Regions from separate parts of the Undibacterium sp. TC9W genome, predicted to be linked through region 1. Evidence: predicted binding sites of a transcription regulator. Region 1 holds the regulator's gene; the other holds the start of a gene.
The links. Region 1 encodes FliA, which starts transcription of late flagellar genes. Its sites were predicted from a motif close to CTAAAGTTTNNNNNNNNNNNGCCGNTA; they were not measured.

Region 1 (3,423 bases):
ACCTTACCTTCACGTACCAGAGGCTCCAGCACGGTCATGATATCTTTGGCCATGGTCGTCATTTGCGCTTTTTCCTTGCGCAAAGCTTCATTGATACGGTTTTTGACCAGGGGCAAGGGATCGAGCTTGATTTTTTGTTCAAGCTGCGCATCGACAGGCTTGGGATTCACCGTCATGACTTTACCAAAGGCACCAGTCAGTGAGTTGGACAAGACCCGGTATTTACCTTCGTTCAACGAGGAGATGGCATACATGACAACAAAAAAGGCAAACAGCAAGGTAATAAAATCCGCGTAAGAAACCAGCCATCTTTCATGGTTTTCTGGTTCTTCGTGGTATTTTTTTCTTGCCATAAGTGTATTTTTTCAATGTCACTGCATCGCTTAATTGCGGTGATTGGTCAGTCTTTCTTCCACCACGCGCGGGCTGTCGCCCAGAGCAATACTATAAAAAATATCGGATAACATTTCACGGCGCGTCACTTCACGGCCTATGATTTCCTTGAGTTTATTACTGACGGGCAAAAATAACAGGTTAGCCAGGCCCACGCCATAGATCGTGGCCACAAAGGCAACGGCAATACCACCACCGAGCTTGGACGGGTCACTGAGATTTTCCATGACATGGATAAGTCCCAGCACCGCACCCAAAATGCCTATGGTAGGCGAATAACCACCGGCAGCGTCCCAGATTTTAGCAGCCTGGCGTTGCTCCATTTCATATAATGAAATATCAACGTCGAGGATGTCTTTCAGGCGTATCGGGTCTATGCCATCGATCACCAGACGCAGGCCCTTGCTGATGAAAGGGTCGGATGAGGCATTCATATAACGCTCAAGGCTCAAAAAGCCTTCACGTCGGGCAACCACACTCCAGATCAAAGCATCAGCGACATTCTTCTTGCTGGTATCAGGGGGCTCGGAAACCACCCAACGCAGCATACGGATGCCGCGCTTGAAGGTGTTGAGCCGACTTTGCAGCAGCACTGCACCCAGCGTTCCCACTACCACGATAACAAAGGCGGCGGGTTGCACCAGCGAAGACAGGTTGCCCCCTTCCATCAACTGTCCGGTGACTATGCCAAATATCACCAGTATCAATCCGATTACGCTAGCCCAGTCCACGCTTTCTCCCTTAAGTATGCCCTGAGCCTGGCAACAGCCTGACTATGTAATTGCGAGACCCGTGACTCTGATACGCCCATCACGGCACCGATTTCCTTGAGATTCAATTCCTGTTCGTAGTACAGACCCATTAGCAGTTTCTCCCGCTCGGGCAAGCTGTCTATCGCACCGATGACGGCATCACGGAAGTCGTCATTGAGCAAATCCTGCAAGGGGTCACCTGACGCATCGGAACAATAATGATCAAGGAAATGTTCCTTGGTATCCGCATCATGAAAGTCTTCGTAGTACACCAATTGGTGCCCGCCACTGTCTGTCAGCAGGTTCTGGTACTCTTCCAGGCTCAGCTTGAGCGACTTCGCCACCTCGGTTTCCAGCGGTGGCCTGCCCAGCTTTTGCTGTAGCACATTCATGGCATTTTCTATCTTGCGCATGTTCTGGCGCACGCCACGCGGCAGCCAGTCGCTACTACGCAATTCATCCAGCATGGCACCGCGTATGCGTTGTACCGCATAGGTTTCAAACTGGGCGCCATGGGTATCTTCGTAGCGGTTAACGGCATCCAGCAGGCCTATCATACCGGCCTGCACGAGATCATCCACCTCCACACTGGGAGGCAGGCGCGCCTTCAACTGGTAAGCCAGACGCTTGACCAGAGGCGCATGCTCCCTCAAAAGGAAGTTTTTATCTGATTTTCCGCTCGCGGTGTACATTTTTCTGATTACATTCCGAGACCGACACCCAGCTCAGGGACTCCCTCTGCACATAAGGTGGAACGCACGGTCTTTGCCAATTGTTCAGCCAGCCGGGAGAATGCCAGCGAAGCAAGGGCTTTAGGAAAAGCATCAATCACAGAGCGTCCCAAATGTGCAGCCTTTCTTACGTGTTCATCTTCCGGCACATGGCCAACGTAGTGCAGTGGCACTGCCAGGTAACGGCTGGCCGCCTGCGCCATATTCGTATAAATCAATCTTGCCTCTTTTTCCGATGCACCGGACACTAAAATACCATAACCGCGCCGCCCCAGCCTGTTGCTCACACGCTTGATCAATCCATAAGCAGCCTTGATCATGTCGGGGTCAGCAGAAACCTGTATTACCAGCTCGCTGTCATCCAGCGTCGCCAGCGGAAAACTGTCATCCAGGTTGATCTCGCTATCGACGATAACCAGGTCCGCACGGTTGGCCGCCACATCAAACACTTTGGACAATTGCCGTGTATTTTCTGGCGGCAGCCATGCATGACGGGCCAGCATCGTCACCGACAGGCCAGCAGCCACCAATTTGACTGCTTCCTTCATTGTACGCTGTTGTCTCGCTACATCCAATAAGGTCTGATCAAGGTTCGCATTCAACCAGGCGCCCACACTGTTTTCTGAAGAGCGTGTATCCACCATCAAGACCTGGTTACCCTGGCGTGCCAGTGACACACCCAGATTCACCAGCATGCCGCTCTTTTCATCTTCTCTCAAGGCCGACAAAAAGGTAAATACCCGTGGTTTTGGCCCAGCCAGCATACGGCGCAGGCCTTCTGCCTGATCGAAACTAGCCAAGGGACACCTCCTGACCAGCACGTCCTGATGCTTGTGCGGAAACCGCGCCCGCCATCAGCAAGGGTAATTCTTCATCCAGATAACGGAAAGCCGCTGTTTCGCGCTTGAGTTTGAAAGCTCGGTCTATCAGATACAGTTTGTTGGCGATATGCAGATCTTCTGGCACACGCTGACCACTGGCGACGTAATACACCATGAGCTTCTGGCGTATCGCAATATCAAGCGCACCACCTATGGTCGCTGCCTCATCGAGCTTGGTCAAAATGCAACCTGCCAGGCCATTGCCCTGATAAGCACGCACCACTTCGCTCAAGGTTTCACCAGTTGAAGTCGCATTCAGGCACAGCAAACGCTTCACTGGAGTGTCTGTTCCAGACAACATCGCCACCTGTTCAGTCACCATTTTGTCGCGCTGGCTGACACCGACAGTATCGATCAGGACGGTGTGCTTGTTCTTGAGCTCGGACAAGGCGATGCGCAAATCTGCCTCATCCTTGACCGCATGCACCATGACACCCAAAATTTTGCCGTAGATGCGCAATTGTTCAAAACCGCCTATACGATAACCGTCCGTCGTGATCAATGCCAGCTTGGATGGACCATGTCGCATGACGCAACGGGCAGCCAGCTTGGCCGTAGTCGTGGTCTTGCCCACACCGGTAGGGCCGACCAGGGCATACACGCCACCTTTTTCCAGCATTTCGTTTTCATTGTCGATAGTAGAAAGATTGCGCACCAGCACATTCT
Region 2 (3,423 bases), 250 kb from region 1:
TTCGCCTGAAAACTGGCTTCTTTCTTCGCCAGCGTAGTCAAAGGCTGACTCTCCACCTGCATTAATTTGGTAATGAGACCGTTGACGTCCAGATTGGCGCCTAAGCCTGTCGATTGTATGCCCACATTGTTCCCCTTGTCAGACCGTACTGTACTAAATTATCGGCAAAGACAAACCAGACTTTAGAGGGGAATTTACATGCCAATTTAAAACTTAGATGCAGGACTGACTATATGATTAGCTAATTACGCTTGTTGTTTGATCAGTAAACCCTGTAGTTTATCCAGAGAACGCGAGATTTCAAGGGCTTCCTCGGACGGGATCTGGCGCAAAACTTCTTTGGTTTGCAGATCAACCACCTTTACGACTACTTTATTACTATGTTCTTCCACACTGAATTCGAGTGATTGTGACAGAGACTGGATTGTCTTGTTGATATCATCGACAGCTTTAGTCACTTTATCGAATTCTGGCGGTGCGGATGCAGAAGGGGCTGCCTTGACGGCATCAATGGTTTGCGTTGACGCTGCTGCAGACCTTGAAACGGGGGCGCTGGTATCGGGGCCTGTTGCACGGTCACTGATCAGTTGTCCTGATGGAGATGTGCTCCCTATCGATCGGATGTCCATGATCTTTTCCTTCAAGAAAAATACCCCTGGTCAAAATCTTGACCAGGGGGACATGCTTTATGCTTTAAGTATAGACCTAATTTACATAAGCCTACTGCTATTAGCCACGCAACAGGGCCAGAACGCCGTTTGGCAAGCCGTTAGCCTGAGCCAAAATCGCTGTACCAGCTTGTTGCAAGACCTGGCCACGTGTCAGAGACGCTGTTTCTTGAGCGAAATCTGCATCACGGATACGGCTGCGGGATGCTGTCAAGTTTTCAGAGTTAGTCTGCAAGCTTTCGATCGCGGAAGAGAAGCGGTTTTGATACGCACCCAGAGAAGCGCGGGAACTATTGATCGATTGCAGGGCCGCATCAATTGTCGTCAACGCGGCGGTGGCCCCGGCAGCGGTACCCAGATTCAGTGAAGATACACCTGCACCGACTGTTACGCTGGCGGAAGTGAAACCACCTGTCAGGTTGGCAGCTGTCAAACCAGTACCAGTACCGTTAGCCAGAGTGATACCTGCAGAGCTGGTCGAAGTCAGGGACAGTGTCGATGTTGCAATGTCAGTTGCACCAGTTGCGGATACAGTGATACCTGTATTGGCAGCAGCACCGGCAGCGTTTGTGCTGGCTGTTACAGTGATGTTACGGCCATCGGCAGCAGCCAGTGCAACTGCACCAGTTGTTGTATTGAATGTTGCAGTAACGCCTGTTTGTGTACTGATTGCATTTACAGCAGCTGCAACTTGAGCACCACGTTGTGCGCCGGAAGTCGAAGCACTCAAGGCACCCAGATTCACGCCGTTAATAGTGATGTCGCCGGAGGCAATCGCTGTTGCGGATGTGCTGGCTGTACCTGCAACTGTAGTGGAACCTACAGTTGCAGTAACGCCTGTGCTACCGCTGATCGCATTGATCGCTGCTGCTTTAGCGATACCGCTGCCTGTGGAATTGGAGAAGGATACGCCGTCAGCTGCAGATGCGCCAACCTGGAAGCCATTGATGGACAAGTCACCAGCAGCCAGGGCTGTAGTAGTAACTGCACCGGCACCGGCTACTGTCGTAGCGTAGCTGGAAGATGCTCCAACACCCAGGGCGCTAGATTTTGCGCTGGAGATGGAAGCGATATTGATTTGATCGTTTGCTGTACCGTTTGCGCCAACTTGGAAAGTCTGTGCGGAGAAGCTACCGTCGAGCAGGTTCACGCCGTTGAAGTTGGTGCTGCTGGCAACGCGGTTGATCTCAGAAATCAGCTGACTTGCTTCGTTGTTCAGAGCGGCACGATCAGAAACGCTGTTGGAGCCGTTGGCAGATTGTACGGCCAGATCACGGATACGTTGCAAGTTGGAACCGATTTGTTGTAATGCGCCCTCAGCGGTTTGCGCCAGAGAGATACCGTCGTTCGCATTACGTGCAGCTTGATTCAAGCCGCCGATTTGAGAAGACAGACGTTCGGAAATAGCCAGACCAGCAGCATCATCTTTAGCGCTATTAATACGCAGACCGGAAGACAGACGTTGCAGGGAAGTGTTCAGAGCAGATTGGGATGTGCTCAGGTTACGTTGTGCATTCAGCGATGCAATATTGGTATTAATAACAGCCATGGTAATTCTCCCTAAGTTATTCAAATTGGCGTAGTAGCCTGAAACTTTGGTCTTTCGTGCTGACTATTGGACCGCCGTTGTAAAGGGTATCGGTAGAGACTAAAAAAGTTTTAGCGTGTTTCTGAAAATAAATCTTATTTTTTTTGCTCAAGTTTTTTAACTCTTTCCGCTTGTCGACGCTTTTTTAAAATACTTTAGGGTCAAATTTGATTTAGTTTTCAGGCTTTATTTAACACATGGAAACAAAATCATTGGCTATAAAATAAGCCTGAGCATGGTGGTTTCTGGTATTTTCCAGTCTGGACATGCAGTTTTAATCATTTTGCTTACTTAATTTGTAAGTCAGATGAGGCAATTGTAAAAAAGTTTAATGAGAAAAAGCTGACCTGGGGACTGGACATGGCAAAAACGAGTTTTGATGCGCGAAAAGCAATGCGCGATGTTCATCGACTTTTCGATGCTGGTTCTATATCCGATGCCAGGCAAGGCTGCCTGACTATCATCAGGCATTTTCCGCGCCACGCGGAAGCTTTATATGCCCTGGCCAGGATGGCTGGTGACGCGGATGAGAGTGACGAAGCCATGGGATATCTGAAATTGGCTTTTGACGTCATGCCTCACTTTCCTGACAACAGGAACATTGCTTTCGGCATATTCAATAAATACTTGCTGGCGAAGCAGTACCCCCAATTGGAAGAGGCCGGCCTCTGGCTATCAACTTATTTGCCACGGGACGGTATCGTTTGGGACTATATAGGTGTAGCCAGGATAGAGCAGGCCAAGTTTCCGCAAGCACTTGAAGTATTAAGCAAGGCTATTACCTTGTTGCCAAATAACCCACACATACTTGCCAATATGGGCAACGTGCTGATTTCTCTAGAGCGTTGTTCTGATGCCATCGTGTATCTGGAAAAAGCACTGGCAATTCAGCCAGAGATGGTTGTTGGCCTCAATAATCTGGGAAATGCACTGCGTTTCATAGGCAAGACAGAGGAGGCGATAGCGAGTATATCGAAGGCAGTTCAATTAGACCCAGGTTTGCCCTATCTGTACAATAATCTCGGCCTCGCTTATCGCGAGCACGGTATGTATAGCGTCGCCATCGCACAATACCGGCACGCGTTACAACTGCAGCCAGAGCTGGTGCAGGTCTATCCTAATCTGATTGATGCACTGCGTCAGAACGGGCAAGTGCAGGAGTCCATA

Region 2: ACO0LN_RS07910 (flagellin) is a predicted target of FliA. The motif match lies at 2,389-2,415, and genes of this name have one in related genera.

The regions. Positions count from the first base shown of each region.
Region 1 covers NZ_JBMPPJ010000005.1:279,137-282,559, forward strand. The annotation lists gene motD (flagellar motor protein MotD) at 1-353, opposite strand, end outside; gene ACO0LN_RS09100 (flagellar motor protein) at 384-1,124, opposite strand; gene ACO0LN_RS09105 (RNA polymerase sigma factor FliA) at 1,106-1,837, opposite strand; gene ACO0LN_RS09110 (MinD/ParA family ATP-binding protein) at 1,846-2,676, opposite strand; gene flhF (flagellar biosynthesis protein FlhF) at 2,669-3,423, opposite strand, start outside.
Region 2 covers NZ_JBMPPJ010000005.1:29,342-32,764, reverse strand. The annotation lists gene fliD (flagellar filament capping protein FliD) at 1-125, opposite strand, end outside; gene ACO0LN_RS07915 (flagellar protein FlaG) at 246-629, opposite strand; gene ACO0LN_RS07910 (flagellin) at 730-2,217, opposite strand; gene ACO0LN_RS07905 (tetratricopeptide repeat protein) at 2,617-3,423, shown strand, end outside.